Linked DNA regions of Undibacterium parvum. The protein of the gene in region 1 interacts with the protein of each later gene in a pairwise test. Links are inferred from orthologs where the notes say so. Each region holds a gene or a part of one and is shown in the gene's direction. Other genes may lie near its edges.

What was found.
Region 2: the proteins of glnL (region 1) and EJN92_RS18375 interact in binary tests that used the Escherichia coli proteins (3 or more experiments, as listed by UniProt). The link is inferred for Undibacterium parvum from one-to-one orthologs.
Region 3: the proteins of glnL (region 1) and EJN92_RS07795 interact in binary tests that used the Escherichia coli proteins (3 or more experiments, as listed by UniProt). The link is inferred for Undibacterium parvum from one-to-one orthologs.

The regions. Positions count from the first base shown.
Region 1 is NZ_CP034464.1:1,067,896-1,073,960, reverse strand. What follows is about bases 1-2,947. They hold glnL (nitrogen regulation protein NR(II)), read left to right. Parts: upstream 1-910; coding sequence 911-1,984; downstream 1,985-2,947. Other genes in these bases: ntrC (nitrogen regulation protein NR(I)), read left to right, coding at 2,070-2,947; EJN92_RS04535 (DUF4124 domain-containing protein), read left to right, coding at 283-762; glnA (type I glutamate--ammonia ligase), read left to right, coding at 1-137. In the rest of the region: more of ntrC, read left to right, coding at 2,948-3,590; EJN92_RS04520 (arsinothricin resistance N-acetyltransferase ArsN1 family B), read left to right, coding at 3,662-4,150; EJN92_RS04515 (HDOD domain-containing protein), read left to right, coding at 4,355-5,182; EJN92_RS04510 (NAD(P)/FAD-dependent oxidoreductase), read right to left, coding at 5,250-6,065.
Region 2 is NZ_CP034464.1:4,203,968-4,209,824, forward strand. The notes cover bases 934-3,672. They hold EJN92_RS18375 (P-II family nitrogen regulator), read left to right. Parts: upstream 934-2,003; coding sequence 2,004-2,342; downstream 2,343-3,672. Other genes in these bases: EJN92_RS18370 (NAD+ synthase), read left to right, coding at 934-1,876; EJN92_RS18380 (ABC transporter substrate-binding protein), read left to right, coding at 2,368-3,519; EJN92_RS18385 (Smr/MutS family protein), read right to left, coding at 3,532-3,672. Outside these bases: EJN92_RS18365 (GNAT family N-acetyltransferase), read right to left, coding at 1-221; more of EJN92_RS18370, read left to right, coding at 263-933; more of EJN92_RS18385, read right to left, coding at 3,673-4,173; trxB (thioredoxin-disulfide reductase), read right to left, coding at 4,193-5,140; EJN92_RS18395 (DNA translocase FtsK), read left to right, coding at 5,416-5,857. UniProt on the Escherichia coli protein: P-II indirectly controls the transcription of the glutamine synthetase gene (glnA). P-II prevents NR-II-catalyzed conversion of NR-I to NR-I-phosphate, the transcriptional activator of GlnA. When P-II is uridylylated to P-II-UMP, these events are reversed.
Region 3 is NZ_CP034464.1:1,801,212-1,807,039, forward strand. The notes cover bases 934-3,643. They hold EJN92_RS07795 (P-II family nitrogen regulator), read left to right. Parts: upstream 934-1,974; coding sequence 1,975-2,313; downstream 2,314-3,643. Other genes in these bases: EJN92_RS07790 (TorF family putative porin), read left to right, coding at 1,223-1,960; EJN92_RS07800 (ammonium transporter), read left to right, coding at 2,333-3,643. In the rest of the region: EJN92_RS07780 (YifB family Mg chelatase-like AAA ATPase), read right to left, coding at 1-626; EJN92_RS07785 (accessory factor UbiK family protein), read right to left, coding at 649-879; more of EJN92_RS07800, read left to right, coding at 3,644-3,889; EJN92_RS07805 (foldase protein PrsA), read left to right, coding at 4,329-5,249; EJN92_RS07810 (DEAD/DEAH box helicase), read right to left, coding at 5,426-5,828. UniProt on the Escherichia coli protein: Involved in the regulation of nitrogen metabolism. Regulates the activity of its targets by protein-protein interaction in response to the nitrogen status of the cell.

The DNA.
Region 1 (6,065 bases):
ACCGTGAGTTCTTGACACGTGGCGGCGTATTCAGCGACAGCATGATCGATGCTTACATCGAACTGAAAATGCAAGATGTACAGCGCATGCGCATGACTACCCATCCTGCTGAATTTGATATGTATTATTCCCTGTAATTTTCGGTGAATTTGGATAAGTGATTAAAAAGCGGGGATTTTCCCCGCTTTTTTTTCGCCAAATTGTTACCGAGTATTGCACTGCAATTGTGCTAACGCCCGGCTTGGCATACACTGAGCCCGTTAGTTACGAAATGGTCCTACTATGAATCGAATATTTGCTGGATTTCTCTTTTTTTGCGCTTTTTCTACGCAGCTTCATGCTGAAACCGACGTGTATTTGTGCGTCGATGAAAATGGCAAAAAAGAATATAAAAATACAGGTGCGACCAAAGGCTGCAAAAAAGTCGAGTTGGAAGGCATCACTGTTGTCCCCGCACCGCCTACGACAAAAAAGACAAGTGCTAGCCCAGCGTCTACTCCATCAAGCTTCCCCAAGGTCGATGATGGTACTCAAAAGGCGCGCGATTCGGATCGCAAGCAAATTTTGACCGATGAGCTGAAGGCCGAGGATCAAAAATTAGCAAATTTAAAAAAAGAATACAACAATGGTGAGCCTGAGCGCCTTGGTGGGGAAAAGAATTTCGCCAAATATCAAGAACGCACTACGATGATGAAAGACGATATTAGTCGCACCGAAAAAAACATCGAGGCACTAAAACGGGAATTGGGCAATCTGAGATAAACACAACGCATCGTCGTTTTGAAGCTTAAATGAGCGGACTAAGGTATTTTGATGTTAGAAATATTCTGCATTAACGATAAAACGATTTCAGGCATGATGTTTGCATATTAAGGTCGCTATACGCGGCCTTTTTTTATTATTGAGCACTTTGAAAACACCACTCACCTCACTCGCTGGCTTAGATTTGCTTACCTCCGCTGTTATCGTGCTGGATGCTGATAGTTGCATCATGTATGCCAATGCCGCAGCGGAGAGTCTACTCGGTAGTTCCTTTAAGGCTTTGACGCATCAAAAACTATCTGATTTATTTCTTAATGGCGATGAATTGTTGGATGTTTTTGAGCAGGCTGTGGCCCATCAGTTCGCTGACAAACGCCAAGATCTCACGTTAGAGCGTAGTGGTAGAGATGCCCTGCATGTGCATAGTATTGTCACTGCTCTCGATAATCCCGATTCTCCAGTGCTTATAGAGTTGCGTGAAAACGTGCAGCAATTAAAGCTCGATCGCGAAGAACGCATGCTGGATCAAAGTAAGGCGAATAAAGAGCTGATACGAAATTTGGCGCACGAGATCAAAAACCCCTTGGGCGGTATAAGAGGCGCAGCACAATTACTGGAATTGGAATTGCCGGAGCGGCATTTAAAGGAGTTGCGGGAATACACGCAAGTCATCATTAAAGAAGCCGATCGTTTGCAGACCTTGGTTGATCGCTTATTGGCTCCGCATAGGCTGCCACACATAGTGGGTGACGTGAATATTCATGAAGTGTGTGAGCGAGTACGTAGCTTGATGGTGGCGGAATTTCCGCAAGGATTAACGATCAAACGCGATTACGATTTGTCGATACCTGAATTTCGCGGTGACAAAGAGCAGTTGATACAAGCGGTACTCAATATTGCCCATAACGCGGCACAAGCCCTGAGCGAACGCATCAAGTCGGGCGATGCCGAGATTGTTTTCAGAACACGGGTGGTGCGTCAGATGACGCTGGCAAAAGTGCGTTATCGACTGGCATTGGATTTGCATATTATTGATAACGGACCTGGGATTCCTGATGAAATACGTCACCGTATTTTTTACCCCTTGGTTTCAGGACGAGATGGCGGAAGCGGCCTAGGGCTGACCCTTGCGCAAACTTTCGTTGAGCAACACTTAGGTGCAATAGAGTGTGAAAGCCGCCCGGGATGTACTGATTTCAGAATTTTGCTCCCGCTCCCTTAAAAATACCCGAGTGGGGAAACGTAACATCATAAGTGTTACTAACATCGATATGCTTAACAATTACCGAAACGGAATGCAAAACGATATGAAACCAATCTGGATAGTGGATGACGATGATTCAATTCGCTGGGTGCTAGAAAAGGCACTGGCGCGTGAAAATCTTGCAACAAGAAGTTTCACCAATGCGCGTGACGCAATGACCGCGTTGCAGAGCGATATGCCACAAGTTCTGGTATCTGATATTCGCATGCATGGGGCATCTGGCTTGGAGTTGCTGCAAACTGTCAAAGCCAAATATCCAGGCCTGCCGGTAATTATTATGACCGCTTTTTCTGACCTTGATTCTGCGGTTGCTGCGTTTCAGGGCGGCGCTTTTGAGTATCTCGCCAAACCTTTTGATTTGGCCAAGGCGATCGAGTTAATCCGTCGAGCAATGGATGAGAGTTTGCGCGAGGCAAGCGTAGAGCAAAATATTTCAGAGACGCCTGAAATACTCGGCCAGGCACCCGCGATGCAAGATGTGTTCCGAGCAATCGGGCGCTTATCGCAATCGAACGTTACCGTTTTAATTACTGGCGAGTCTGGCAGCGGGAAAGAGTTGGTTGCGCGTGCCTTGCATAAGCATAGTCCACGGTCCTTGCAGCCTTTTATAGCTCTAAATACCGCAGCAATTCCTAAAGACTTGCTAGAGTCAGAATTATTTGGACATGAACGAGGGGCCTTTACCGGAGCGCAAGCGACCCGGCGCGGGCGTTTCGAACAAGCCGAAGGCGGTACTTTATTCTTGGATGAAATAGGCGATATGCCTGCGGAATTGCAGACCAGATTGCTGCGAGTTCTGTCGGATGGTCATTTTTATCGCGTCGGCGGCCACCAGCCTATGAAGGCCAATGTCCGAGTAATCGCAGCGACCCATCAAAATTTGGAGTCTAGAGTTAAAGACGGTCTTTTTCGAGAGGATCTGTACCACCGCCTCAACGTGATTCGCTTGCGCTTGCCTAGTTTGCGTGAGCGCCGTGAAGATATTCCGCTGTTAACCAAGTTTTTTTTGGCACAAAGTGCCAAGCAATTGGGCGTCGATATCAAGCGTATGTCAGACCCCGCCTTGAATTTTTTATCCGGCTTAGACTTTCCTGGAAATGTACGTCAGCTAGAAAATTTATGTAATTGGATCACCGTTATGGCTCCGGGGCAGACTGTGGAAGTTTTTGATTTGCCACAAGAGTTGCTGCATCCTGATCAATCTATAGAATCAAATGTGGAGGCAGCCGCGAGTTCCGTAAACTCTAATCAGCAGCCCTCTGCTGAGTTGCTACCAAATTCAATTCAGGCTTCCAATGCCGCCCATTCCGCAAATTTTGGATCGCATCAAAGTAGTGATACTTGGATGAATTTGCTCGAGAACGAAGCGAGCGCTATGCTGGTGCAGGGGCAATCTGAAGTCATTGATAAATTGGGGAGAGTTTTTGAATCGGTGGTGATTAAGGCTGCATTACGGCATACACATGGCCGAAAAAATGATGCTGCGATACGCTTAGGTATAGGAAGAAATACGATCACTAGAAAAATTCAAGAGTTGGGTATCGATGGCGTGAAGGATGATTGATTTTTAAAGCTTCATCGATTTTTCTATTGCTAGAATCACCGCACAAAATTTTCATATAAAAAGTAAGTTTTATGACGAAAATACGCCTTGTAAATGCGGCAGATGCCGAAGCCATTTGCAATATTTATAATTACTATGTCAGTAATTCGATTATTTCATTTGAAGAGGTAGAGGTAAATGTCTCAGAGATGTCGCGAAGAATTGTAAGTGTCTCAGAGGCCCTACCTTGGTTGGTAATAGAGACCGATGGCATAGTTGATGGTTACGCTTATGCGACGAAATGGCGCGAGCGTTCAGCGTATCGCTTCTCGGTCGAACTTAGTGTTTACTTGGCTCCTGCTGCAATTGGGAAGGGTTGCGGTGTTCTTTTGTATGAAAAATTATTTGAGCGCTTGACACAATTGGGCGTACATCTGCTTATTGCTGGTATCGCACTCCCCAATGAAAATAGTATCAAGTTGCATGAGAAAATGGGCTTCATTAAAGTAGCTCATTTCGCTGAAGTTGGGTTTAAAAACAATCAATGGGTAGATGTTGCTTACTGGCAGAAATTTTTGTAGCCCAGCGTGTTTCTTAAGTTCTGACCGTCCGAAGTTGTTTCATAAAAAAACATTCCTTTCGAATATTTATCGGAGTATTATTTATCCGAGAGGAATATTTTTCTACTATTTCCTTTCTTTCTATCGCCAAATTTGGCGCGAAATCTATCTGCGCAAAGCCCTGCCGTCATAGTCTTGATGCTGTAATCACAGGAGGAATGATCTATGAATTTCGATGCTCTATTTCAGCAACAGAATGCCTTACCCACAATACCTAAGGTCGTGCAAGAGGTTATTGACAGTTTTAATAACGATAATGTGTCGATTGACGAGATTGCTAAAAAGCTGAGCGCGGATCAGGTATTGAGCGCTAAATTATTGCGTCTGGCAAATTCATCCTATTACCATGCTTCAAAAAGCATAGGAACGATCGATGATGCGGTTTTAATGTTAGGTTTCATGACGGTGCGAACCTTGGTCATTAGTAGTGGTTTGACAGGTGGGTTCAAGGCGATGCCAGGGGTAGATCTTAAACAGTTTTGGCGTTACAGCATGCATACTGCTGTGATTGCTAAATGGCTGGCGAAGCAGATTCACGGAAATTCTGATTTTGCTTTTACCGTAGGATTGATGCATGCAATCGGTCAATTGGTGATGCACGCTGGTATGCCAGAGCAAACTCTGCAAATAGATAAGATTGCTGGCCCGCTGGACTCTCGTCGTCTCGGAGTTGAACGTGCATCATTTGGATACGACTTTGCGGATGTTGGTGCTGAATTAGCAAAGCGCTGGCGGTTTCCTGATAATTTCTCTACGGTGATTAAATCATTTCCTGATCCTTTGCATTCCGATCCGTTCGAACCCATGGCTGCGGTTATCCATCTGGCCTCTTGGCTTTCCAGAGGTGAGGAAAATAAATATTCGAAAGCTGAACTCGAGGCAACTTTTCCAGAGGATGTCGCCATTAAGTTAGGAATTAGTGCGGACTTGCTTCTATCGACGATGCCGCCTATTGCTGAACTTGCTGCCGGTTTAGATGACTTGCTAAGCTAGTCGCGCTTTACTTCAAGAGATGTCAAGCGCCAATCAGCGTTATTGGCATCTCTCTCTGATCGGAAAATTAAGACGATTCCCTTTTGTTTTGGATGTTAAGAGCGACCGCTTCCGCCACCTTAATCCCATCTATTGCTGCCGATAAAATTCCGCCTGCATAACCCGCACCTTCGCCAGCTGGGTACAGTCCTTGGGTATTTATGCTTTGATAGCTAGTGTCGTTTCTCTTGATACGTATTGGAGAAGATGTGCGCGTTTCTATGCCAGTTAGAACAGCGTCGTTCATCGCGAAGCCTTTAATCTGTTTCTCAAATTCCGGTAAGGCTTCTCGTATTGCATCGATTGCGTAAGCAGGTAATGCTAAGGCTAAATCACACATGGTAATACCCGGTTTGTATGACGGGATTACGCTGGCAATTTCTGTTGAAGGGCGCTTCGCTATAAAGTCACCAACCAACTGACCGGGGGCGTTATAGTTTGCTCCCCCTAGTTCATAGGCGAGAGACTCCAGTTCTCGTTGCAAATCTATGCCTGCCAATGGATGTCCTGGGTAGTCCTCTGGAGTGATTCCGACCACAATCGCGCTATTTGCATTGCGTTCGTTGCGTGAATATTGACTCATGCCGTTGGTGACCACGCGCCCAGGCTCTGAGGTGGCCGCAACAACTGTGCCGCCAGGGCACATGCAAAAACTGTAAACAGATCGCCCATTTTTTGCATGGTGAACTAGTTTATAGTCAGCCGATCCCAATATTTTATTACCCGCATTTCTTCCGAAGCGAGCTTGATCAATAATTGATTGTGGATGTTCAATTCTAAACCCTATTGAAAACGGCTTCGCCTCAACGTAAATGCCACGTTGATGAACCAACTCAAAAGTATC
Region 2 (5,857 bases), 3.1 Mb from region 1 along the record:
ACTAGTTGATTTTCTTGCCACAGACACAGGTAAGACATTTTCCAACCCGTTTTTTCGCACGCTGAGCCTGATTCGTGGAGGGCGTTTAAAAATGCAAACGAGAGAAAAGGATTCGCATTATTTTGTGATTGTACTAATGCATCCCATTGTTTCTGACCAACATCATTCAGAGAATTGAGGATGCTCATGCGATAATATGTCTGCACGGTAGGAATGTTCATTTCTATTATTAAATATCTGATTAAAGATGATGTAAGCCACTATGACAGTAAAAGTTGCTATTTCCCAAATTAATAGTATTGTTGGTGATCTGCTAGGCAATGCTGAAAAAATCTTTCAAGCCGTACATGCTGCGGTTAAACAGGGCGCCGATATTGTCGTCACGCCTGAACTTTCCTTGGTCGGTTATCCGCCGGAAGATCTATTGTTACGACCTGCGTTTTATGAAAAAACCGCAGAGGTTTTGCTGAACTTAGCTACTAAATTACAGCAATTTCTTAATGTCCATGTTTTAGTTGGCCATCCGTTTGAAAAAAATGGCTTACGTTTTAATGCGGTTTCTGTTTTGTTAAACGGCAGTGTGTCTGTTACCTACTGTAAAAGCGATCTACCGAATGATATGGTATTTGACGAAAAGCGGTATTTTGTTGAATCGGATCAGCCTGTCGTCTTCTCAGTAAAAGGAACAAAATTCGGAATTAATATTTGCGAAGATACCTGGCATCCTCATGCCCCGAGTAAAGCTAGGATGGCCGGAGCGGAAGTCTTATTAGTCCCAAATGCATCTCCTTTTCATATGAGTAGGCCTGATCAGCGCTTGGAGATTATGCGAGCAAATGTGGCTGCGCAGGGAATGTCTTTGGTCTACGCAAATTTGGTTGGCGGTCAGGATGAACTTATTTTTGATGGCAATTCTTTTGTAATGCGTCAAGACGGAGCGCTTTGCGCCAGCCTCAAACACTGTGAGGAAGATTTGCAAGTTATAGTGTTTGACGGCGCAACACCAATGACTGGAGAGATCACAGCGGTTTTAAGTGTGGAGACGCAGATTTATCAAGCCTTGGTGTTAGGCGTGCGTGATTACGTCACGAAAAATGGCTTTCCACATGTGTTGATTGGGATGTCTGGTGGTGTAGATTCGGCCTTGACGCTCGCGATTGCGGTGGATGCGCTGGGAGCGGGTAAGGTTAGGGCGGTAATGATGCCATCTCCGTATACAGCGGATATTTCTTTGTTTGACTCTCGCGATATGGTTCAGCGTCTTGCTGTACGTTATGATGAAATCTCTATTAATGATTGCTTCGCTTCTTTTAATACAACGCTCGAGCAAGAGTTTTCTGGCTTATCGGCGGATGCTACCGAGGAAAATATACAGGCGCGGATACGTGGTACGATTTTGATGGCGCTGTCGAATAAGCATGGCTCAATTGTATTGACGACCGGAAATAAAAGTGAGATGGCGGTTGGGTATTGCACCTTGTACGGCGATATGGCAGGCGGCTTTGCGGTTATTAAGGATGTCGCAAAAACTTTGGTATATCGCCTGTGTGAATATCGCAATAGCTTATCTTTAGTTATACCCGAGCGTATTTTGTCCCGTGCACCTTCCGCAGAATTAAGGCCCGATCAGACCGATCAGGATTCGCTGCCTCCTTATGATATTTTGGATGGCATTATGCGTCTGTATATGGAAGAAAATAAATCTCGAGCCGAGATTGTTGAGGCTGGATATAAAATTGAAGACGTCGAACGCATTACGCATTTGATTAAAATTAATGAGTATAAAAGACGTCAGTCGCCGGTTGGAATAAGGGTAACCCATAGGGCATTCGGTCGCGATTGGCGATATCCTATTACTTCTAAATTTCGCGATTAATTTTTGTAATTTAATTTTTGTAATAAGTAAACAGTTCGCAAGGGCGTTATGTCTACAGGCTTAACACCATTCGGATATATTTATATGAAGTATCTATGCTGGAAGTGCATCTTCCTGAGGAGTGAAAATGAAACAGATTACTGCAGTGATTAAACCATTTAAGTTAGATGAAGTTCGCGAGGCCTTAGCCGAGGTCGGAGTCACTGGCTTAACAGTAGCGGAAGTAAAGGGTTTTGGGCGTCAAAAAGGCCATACTGAGCTGTACCGTGGAGCTGAATATGTGGTCGATTTTCTGCCAAAGATAAAACTTGAGGTGGTGGTTGATGACAAAATTTGCGATCAGGTTGTGGATGCGATTATTAAAGCTGCGCATACAGGGAAAATCGGTGATGGTAAAATTTTTGTACAAAACGTTGAGCAAGTAATTCGTATTCGCACCGGTGAAACAGGGCCCGAGGCTGTTTAATTTTTAAATCTATGAGTATAAATTCATGAACGATAGGCGTATTTTTTTGTCCCGACTCTTAGTCGGTGCAGCTGCGACAGCTTTAGCGATTCCCGCATCAGCGGATGCTGGGATAAGCGATCACAAGATCGTTTTAGGTCAATCCGCTGCTTTTTCAGGTCCCGCAGCGCAATTAGGCATACAACTACATACCGGAGCGAAAACCTACTTTGATCAGGTGAACGCCCAAGGCGGGGTGTTTGGCCGGAAAATAGAAATAATAAAACTCGATGATAAATATGAAGCAGATCTGGCTGCCGCAAATACTAAAAAATTGATCGAGGTTGATGAGGTTTTTGCCCTGTTTGGCTATGTCGGTACTCCGACTAGTAATGCGGCTCTGCCTATCTTCACCCAGGCAAAGGTTCCGTTTTTTGCGCCATTTACAGGTGCTCAATCTTTGCGAGAACCATTCAATAAACAAATTTTCAATATTCGGGCCAGTTATTTTGATGAGACTGAACATTTGGTTGATCGCTTGGTAAAAACCGGATTAAAAAATATTGCGGTGTTTTATCAAAATGATGCCTACGGCAAGGCCGGTCTCGCGGGTGTTGAGCGCGCCTTGAAAAAAATGAATGTGCCTATGCTGGAAATGGCGACTGTAGAGAGAAATAGCACAGACGTTGCTAAGGCGGTGGAAAAAATACTTCCTAAACGGCCCGACGTAATCATACAGATTAGTGCCTATGCGTCCTGTTCTGCTTACATCAAGGAGATGCGTAAGGCTGGATATACTGGGCAGTTTTACAATGTATCGTTCGTAGGAAGTAAAGCCTTGGCCGATACCTTGGGTGCAGAGGGGCCTGGCGTTGTTATTTCTCAAGTAGTTCCGTTCCCTTGGCATTTGGCGACGCCTATTGTGGCTGAGTACACAAAAGCCATGCATAAAGCAGGAATACAAGACTTGAATTTTTCTAGCCTGGAAGGATTTATCGCCGCCAAAGTATTTGTTGAGGGCTTGAAGCGTGCCGGCAAAAATCTTAGTCGGGATAGGTTAATTTCCGCCTTAGAGACTATTAATATTGGCAACTATGATACCGGTGGCTTTGATGTCGCCTTTTCACCAAGTAGTCACAATGGCTCTAAATATGTCGATATGACGGTGATCAGTAAAGAAGGTAAATTCCGTAATTAGTTGGATATTTATTTAATAGGCTTTGAGTAAAACGATTAATGCTCCAGAGCCACCGTCTGCGGCGGTGGCTTGACTGTATGCCAGAACTTCATCTTTTTGTATCAGCCAGTTCCTGACTTTTTTCTTTAGTACAGGTTCTTTATTGATAGAGCCAAGACCTTTGCCGTGAATGATGCGTACACAGCGCTTACCTGTGCGGCCACATTGACGTAAAAAATCGGCTAAGGCATCTCGTGCCTGATCGCGCCGCATTCCATGTAAGTCCAGCTCCGCCTGAATTACCCAGTGACCTTTCCTCAGTTTTTTTGCAACGTCTATCCCGATTCCTTGCCGTGTATAGCTGAGATCTTCATCGGTTTCGAGTAAAGAGTCTGCGTCAAAATCATCGGACAGTGATTCTTGCAAGGCCGAGCGCTCATCAGCCAAATGCTGAAAAGCAATTGGTTCTGGTCGCTTGCTTAAGGGGATATGTTTTTCTTCGTTTTTTAGCGCTTGGAGTTTGCCAACAGTGGCGCGAAAAATATTCGCCTCTTGCTTTTCCAGGGTTAATTTTTTTATTTGCTCGAGTTCAGCCTTATGACGGAGTTCTTGCTGATTTTTTAATTGCTGACCTAAATTTTTTAGGTCAGCAAAATTTTTTATTGAGCTTGGCATGCGGAGTGTCTAAAAAAACTTACTCTTCCAGGAAGCGCTGGGCATCTAGTGCCGCCATGCATCCGGTACCAGCACTGGTAATAGCTTGGCGGTAAACGTGGTCTTGTACGTCGCCAGCGGCAAATACACCTGGAACGTTGGTGGCGGTTGCCATACCCTCGGTGCCTGTTTTGGTTTTGATGTAGCCATTGTGCATCTCTAATTGGCCATCAAATATACTGGTGTTGGGTTTGTGACCGATTGCGATGAAAACACCATGTAAAGGTATAGCGCTAGTCTCTGCATTGCTCATGGACTTGATACGTATACCCGTTACGCCACTGTCGTCACCAATCACTTCGTCCAGAGTGTGGTTCCATTTTATTTCTACCTTGCCTTCAGCAACCTTCGCCATTAAACGGTCAATTAAAATAGCCTCGGCACGGAATTTGTCACGTCGGTGTATTACCGTGACTTTGCTGGCAATATTGGACAGATAAAGCGCCTCTTCTACCGCTGTATTTCCCCCGCCGACCACGGCGACTTCTTTGCCTCGATAAAAAAAGCCATCGCAAGTTGCGCATGCAGAAACACCTTTACCCATGAATGCCTGCTCGGAAGGCAAACCTAGGTACTGTGCCGAAGCGCCAGTGGCGATAATTAATGAATCGCAGGTATATTCGGCCTGATCACCAATTAGGCGTATAGGTTTTTCATTTAATTTGGCAGTGTGAATATAGTCAAAAATAATTTCTGTATTAAAGCGCTCCGCGTGTTGGAGAAATCTTTGCATTAGCTCTGGACCTTGCACCCCCAGTGGGTCTGCTGGCCAATTTTCTACGTCAGTAGTTGTCATTAATTGGCCGCCTTGCTCAACTCCAGTGATCAGCACAGGTTTTAGATTGGCGCGGGCGGCATAAACGGCGGCCGAGTAGCCCGCTGGACCAGAACCAAGAATTAAGACGTGAGCGTGTTTCGGAGTCGACATGATAAGGCCTGAATAAAGAGATTAAATTAATGGATAAGTGCAGAAAGCTGAAGGAATAGATAGCGCCCATTTCAATGATTTCAAGATCAGTCCCTGAATATGAATCGCTGTATAAGGATGAGCGCAATTATAGACGAATACCATGGCTTGGGCATATGGGACTAGGCTAGCACACTTGTTTTGCGTCGTTTAGTTTCAATAAGATAATAAATTACAGGTGTATCTTAGCTGGGTTTTTGCCCTACAATCGTGGCTGGCTGTTTTCTTTATGATTTATGACTAATACCAACGAAGCCTATACCCGCGATCGCAATAATAAGCCTGCGCCACCTATGCCAAATCGCCTTGTCAATCTATTGGCTGAGGTGCGATGGATAGCGTTCGCAGCTTCGAGTGCGTATTTAGTTCTGATCTTGTTTACTTATTCTAAACTTGACCCAGGCTGGTCACATGCGAGCGAGGTGCTCAAGTTTCATAATATAGGTGGGCGAGCCGGAGCTTGGTTTGCGGATGTTTTTTTGTATGTATTTGGCTTGTCTGCGTGGTGGTTTAGCGTGGTTTTGCTTAGATTGGTGTGGAAGGATTACCGACAACTATCGAGGCAACTCTTGTCCGAAGAAAAAGCAGAAGATGCTCATGAATATGAAAAATATATACAAATAATTGGCTTCGCGTTCCTGCTAATGGGGAGCATGGGGATAGAGTCTTTACGTATGC
Region 3 (5,828 bases), 730 kb from region 1 along the record:
GCTTGTGCCTGCCCCTTCACGTCAGAAAAATCGGGATAGCTCTGGCGAACTGCGACATGACTCAGCTGATGCCGGCTCAGCCTTGTTTCTGGATCGCTAGCGGCGAAGTGGGCGCAAACTTGCAGCAGTGAATCGGCGGGATAAATAAGCGCCTCCGCGACCAGCGCTGCCTCAGCCGCGCTAGCTCTGGGTAAAATAAATGCCCGTGCTGTCTGGCCGCTATTTTCCGCGCCTTTGCAAATTGCAAAAGTCATCGCCAGCGCACCGCGCACCGGCCGTAATTCGCCCGATAAAGATAACTCACCGGCAAATTCGTATTGATCTAAACAGTCAGCGGGGATTTGCCCAGATGCCGCCAAAATCCCTAGCGCAATAGGTAAATCAAAGCGCCCCGATTCTTTCGGTAAATCGGCCGGCGCTAAGTTGACGGTGATGCGTTGCGCGGGAAAATCGAAGCGCGCATTTTGTAAGGCCGCCCTCACCCGGTCTTTAGATTCTTTGACTTCAGTCTCGGGCAAACCAACGATAGTAAAACTGGGTAAGCCATTGGCCAGATGCACTTCTACCGTGACTTCAGGGGCGTCCATACCACTGAGGGCGCGGCTTTTGAGTACGGCGAGTGCCATGGCCGAGGCGTGGGCTTACTGCTTATTTAGCTTCTAATTGGGCCACGCGCGCTTCCAGTTCTTCTAGCTTGGCCCTAGTCTTGGCCAATACCTGCGCCTGTATATCAAATTCTTCACGCGTCACCAAATCGAGCTTGGAAAAACCTTGGCTCATCATGGCCTTGACATTTTTTTCTATGTCTTTTGCCGGAGAGTTTTCCAGGGCCTGATTGATTTTAGCTTGCATGTCAGAAAAGAAATTTTGCTTATCCATGGTATTCCTTATAAAGTGGTTTTTACTCGTCATTTGCACATTTTTGGTGCGTAACTTTTACAGCAGCTCAGATGTAACGCTTTAACTTGGTGCGGGATTACAGAGTCTAGATGTTTTAAATAATATTTTACTATTATTTTGAGTCAGCTTGATGCTTATCATAGCGTATCGCAGCTCAAGTACTAGGTCTTTTATACACTTCGCCACCCTCTCTACACTGGGAAACGAGCAGCATATCCGCGTATTTTTTGTATGTTTTCAATACTTGGCACGAGTTCTGCTTATACAAAATCAAAAGCAAGAAAATCTTTCCATTTGTTATACAACCAAAAGAGGGAACGCAATGAAAAAACTACTACTCTGTGCCGCAGTTGCAGCAGCTTTCACTGGCAGTCTGGCGTATGCCGAAGAGGCTAAGCGTGACAATGAATTTAGTTTCAATCTTGGTGCCGTTAGTGACTACCGCTATCGCGGCATCTCACAATCCCGTCTGGAACCAGCCGTGCAAGGTGGTGCGGATTACACCCACAATCCTAGTGGCTTTTATGCCGGTACTTGGTTGTCTAGCATTAAATGGATCAAAGATGCCGGTGGTAGTGGCAATCTTGAAGTGGACGTGTATGGCGGTAAAAAAGGCGAAATCGTTCCAGGTGTGTCTTACGATGTCGGTGTACTTTCCTATGTTTACCCATCCAATGGCTTAGCGGTTGATGCCAATACCACCGAAATCTACGGCCAAGTTGGTTATGGCCCAGCGTATATCAAATACTCGCACGGCGTGACGAATCTGTTTGGCTTTGATAACAGCAAAAACAGTGGCTACCTTGATCTGGGTGCCAATTTTGAAGTCGCCCCGGGTTACACCTTGGGTCTGCACTACGGTCATCAATCTGTGAAAAATAATAGTGCAGTTGCCTATGACGACTGGAAAGTCGGCGTGAATAAAGAATTTTTCGGTGTGAATTTTGGTCTGGCCGTAATCGGTACCAATGCCAATGAAAAATTGTATGTTACGCCAGCGCCAGACAATAAATTCACAGGCAAAACCGCTGTCGTTTTGTCCGCAGTTAAAACATTCTAAACTTCGAGCCAACCATGAAACTAATTACCGCAATTATCAAACCCTTTAAGCTCGATGAAGTGCGTGAAGCACTGTCAGCGATTGGTGTACAGGGCATCACCGTGACCGAAGTAAAAGGTTTCGGCCGTCAAAAAGGACACACCGAACTGTATCGTGGTGCCGAATACGTGGTCGATTTTTTACCTAAGACCAAGATCGAAGCAGCGGTCGACGATAGCATCGTAGACCGCGCAATCGAGGCGATAGAAACCGCAGCCCGCACCGGCAAAATTGGTGACGGTAAAATTTTCGTCTATTCACTAGAACAAGTAGTGCGTATCCGTACCGGTGAAACCGGCAACGACGCGCTCTAATCGGCCACAGGGGACATCCATGAAAAAACTATTTACACACCTGCTTGCTGCCAGCGCTTTGCTACTGTCTGCCAGCGTATTTTCTTCTGCCATGGCGGCCGATGAAGTCGCTGCCGCTTCGGCAGTAGTAGCATCTGCGGTCTCGGCACCAGCCTCTGCTGCTGCAGAAGTTGCAGCAACTCCAGTCGTCACCAGTGCACCAGCCGTTGAGGCCAGCGCCGCATCGGCCGTCGCGACTCCGGCAGCCGTGCCAAACAAGGGCGATACAGCCTGGATGATGGTCTCGACCTTGTTGGTGATTTTGATGACTATCCCAGGCCTGGCCTTGTTCTACGGCGGCCTGGTACGCTCTAAAAACATGCTGTCTATCCTGATGCAAGTGTTCATGATTTTTGCTGTGATCATCGTATTGTGGTGTGTATATGGGTACTCCCTGGCTTTCACCGAAGGTGGAAGATTCATAGGCTCGTTTGACCGTCTGTTTTTGCAAGGCATCTGGAATCCGGCTACCGCCAGCTTCTCGACTGCTGCTACATTCAGCAAAGGTGTGGTCATCCCTGAGTTTGTCTATGTCGCCTTCCAGGCAACTTTCGCAGCGATTACTTGCGGTCTGATCATCGGTGCTTTCGCTGAGCGTGCTAAGTTCACTGCGGTCTTGTTGTTCGTGGTCTTGTGGTTCACTTTCAGTTATTTACCAATTGCCCATATGGTCTGGTTCTGGACTGGCCCAGATGCAATTAAAGATGCAGCAACCTTAGCCACAGAAACAGCCAAAGCCGGCTTCTTGTTCCAAAAAGGTGCTCTCGATTTCGCCGGCGGTACCGTGGTTCATATCAATGCGGCGGTAGCCGGTTTGGTGGGTGCTTTCCTGATCGGCAAACGGGTTGGCTACGGTAAAGAAGCAATGGCACCGCACTCACTGACGATGACTATGATAGGCGCGTCCCTGTTGTGGGTGGGCTGGTTCGGTTTCAATGCCGGTTCGGCACTCGAAGCGGGTGATATCGCAGGTCTGGCTTTCATCAATACCTTGTTAGCCACTGCCGCTGCCACAGTATCTTGGGTGTTTGGCGAGTGGATGTCGAAAGGTAAGCCCTCCATGTTGGGTGGTGCTTCCGGTGCGGTTGCTGGCCTGGTAGCGATCACTCCAGCCTGCGGTTTTGTTGGCCCTATGGGTGCCTTGGTAATCGGATTGCTGGCTGGTATCGTTTGCCTGTGGGGTGTGAATGGTTTGAAGCGCTTACTCGGTGCCGATGATTCTCTGGATGTATTCGGTGTGCATGGCGTCGGTGGTATTTTAGGTGCCTTGTTGACTGGTGTATTTGCTGCACCAAAATTGGGTGGTCAAGGGATCATGGATTACGTGACCAACAAAATGTCGGCGGATCCTTACTCCATCATCGATCAAGTCACAGTACAGGCAACTGCAGTCGGCACCACCATCTTGTGGTCGGCGCTAGTCTCCATCGTTGCCTTCAAATTGGTTGATCTGGTAGTTGGCCTGCGCGTCCCTGAAGATGAAGAGCGTGAAGGTCTGGACATCACTAGCCACGGCGAATCTGCTTATCACTCTTAATCTAGTCCTAAGCGCAGTTTTACCATAGCTGGTATCCGCTAGTCCTGCTCAGAGCGCAGGGCTAGCTTTTATAAGCACCTCTTGTAGGTGCTTTTTTTATGCGCGCAAGCATTCAATTCTCAATAGTGCCTGCCCGCTCGCGCATATTCCATGCGGGTCTGCGGCCATGCCAGCCTGCAGGGCGCATGGAATATGCGCTCTGGAGCATGCCTATAAAAAATCTGTTTCAACTGGGTGCTGGGGACGCGGATACTGCCAACCAGCGGCGACCGCACTCGCCTTAGCAGCGTAAAAATCAAAAAATCCGTAACAAAAAGTGAGTTTTGTGTAATTTATCTCAATCGCGAGTAGAATTCGCTGTCGTTTTTCATTCAAGCTGCAAGTGCGTAGAGTGTTGCGCCCTGCAAACCAAATAGCTCACCCATAAAGGAAGATAAAGATGTTGATCAAGTCCCGCGTCGTACTGACTAGTGCTGTTGCGCTGTTGGCCTTAAGTGCCTGTAATTCTAAAGACGCCGATAAAACTGCTGCTGCCGGTGCGAGTACCAGCCCTGCTGCGGTTGCCGCTACCGTGAACGGTACAGCGATTAGCCAGAAACAAGTTGAGATGATCTTGAAACAGCAAGCCAGTCAAGGCATGCCAGACAATGCTGAATCTCGCAAAATGATTATCGACAATCTGGCCATGCAATTGATCGTGGCGCAAGAAGCGGCTAAAAAAGGTCTGGATAAAACACCAGACGTTGCCGATCAATTAGAAATGATCAAGCAATCGGTCTTGGCAGACGCTTATGTACAAGACTACATGAAAACCAACACCGTTACCGATGAGATGTTGACGGCCGAGTACGACAAGATCAAGGCACAAGCGGCTGGCAATCAGTACAAGGCGCGCCATATTTTGGTAGAAAAAGAAGCCGATGCGAAAGACATCATCGCCAAGCTGAAAAAAGATCCTAAGGCCTTTGAAGCACTGGCTAAAGCAAAATCGAAAGATCCAGGATCTAAAGACAAGGGTGGCGATCTGGGCTGGTTTGATCCACGCGGCATGGTGCCGGAATTTGGCGCTGCCGTGGCCAAACTGGAAAAAGACAAGTTCACCGAAGAGCCAGTCAAATCGCAATTCGGTTACCACGTGATCATGTTGGAAGACACTCGTGCTAATCCTATTCCTACACTGGAACAAGTCAAGCCACGCCTGACGCAGCAAGTACAGCAGCAAAACATGAAGAAGATGCTCGACGACATGAAGGCTAAAGCCAAGATCGAGATCACTGCAGCCCCAGCGGTCGCGGCACCAGCCTCGGCTACCGCAGCAACGCCAGCTTCAGCTCCTGCTGCTGATCCTGCCAAGAAATAATCAGCGCCTGGCGGTGCATGTATTGTTAGACTAGCCTGCGCTGAAAATACATCCCGCCAAAGAAAAAAGCCCCGTCTATGCAGACGGGGCTTTTTTTATGTACTTAATCGCTGCCGGGTAGTTATTAATAACGGAAGCTGTAGTGCACTTCCGCCCGACTTCGACTTTGCTGGCAATTACTTACGAGGTGGTTTATTACCTGCACCATCTGCTTTGAACGGACGTTTTACGCCGTCTTTTTTAGCATGTGGTGCCGATTTTTCTTGCACGCGACGATCGCCACCGGCTTTTCTCTCGCCAAAAGCGGAGGGCGCGGAGAACTTGGCTGGTTTATCAGTATTTACGCTACCTGCCGCGACCGGGCTGATCTTCAGTTGGCGATTCGCCACCCACACGCCTTTCAGGTGTGTTAGTACTTCAGGCGGCATGCCATCAGGCAGTTCCAGCGTGGTGTAGTCGTCAAAAATAGCGATCTTGCCGATATGCTTGGCTTCCAGACCGGCTTCATTGGCAATCGCACCGACGATATTGCTCGGTGTAACGGCGTGCTCGCGGCCCACTTCTATGCGGTAACTGAGC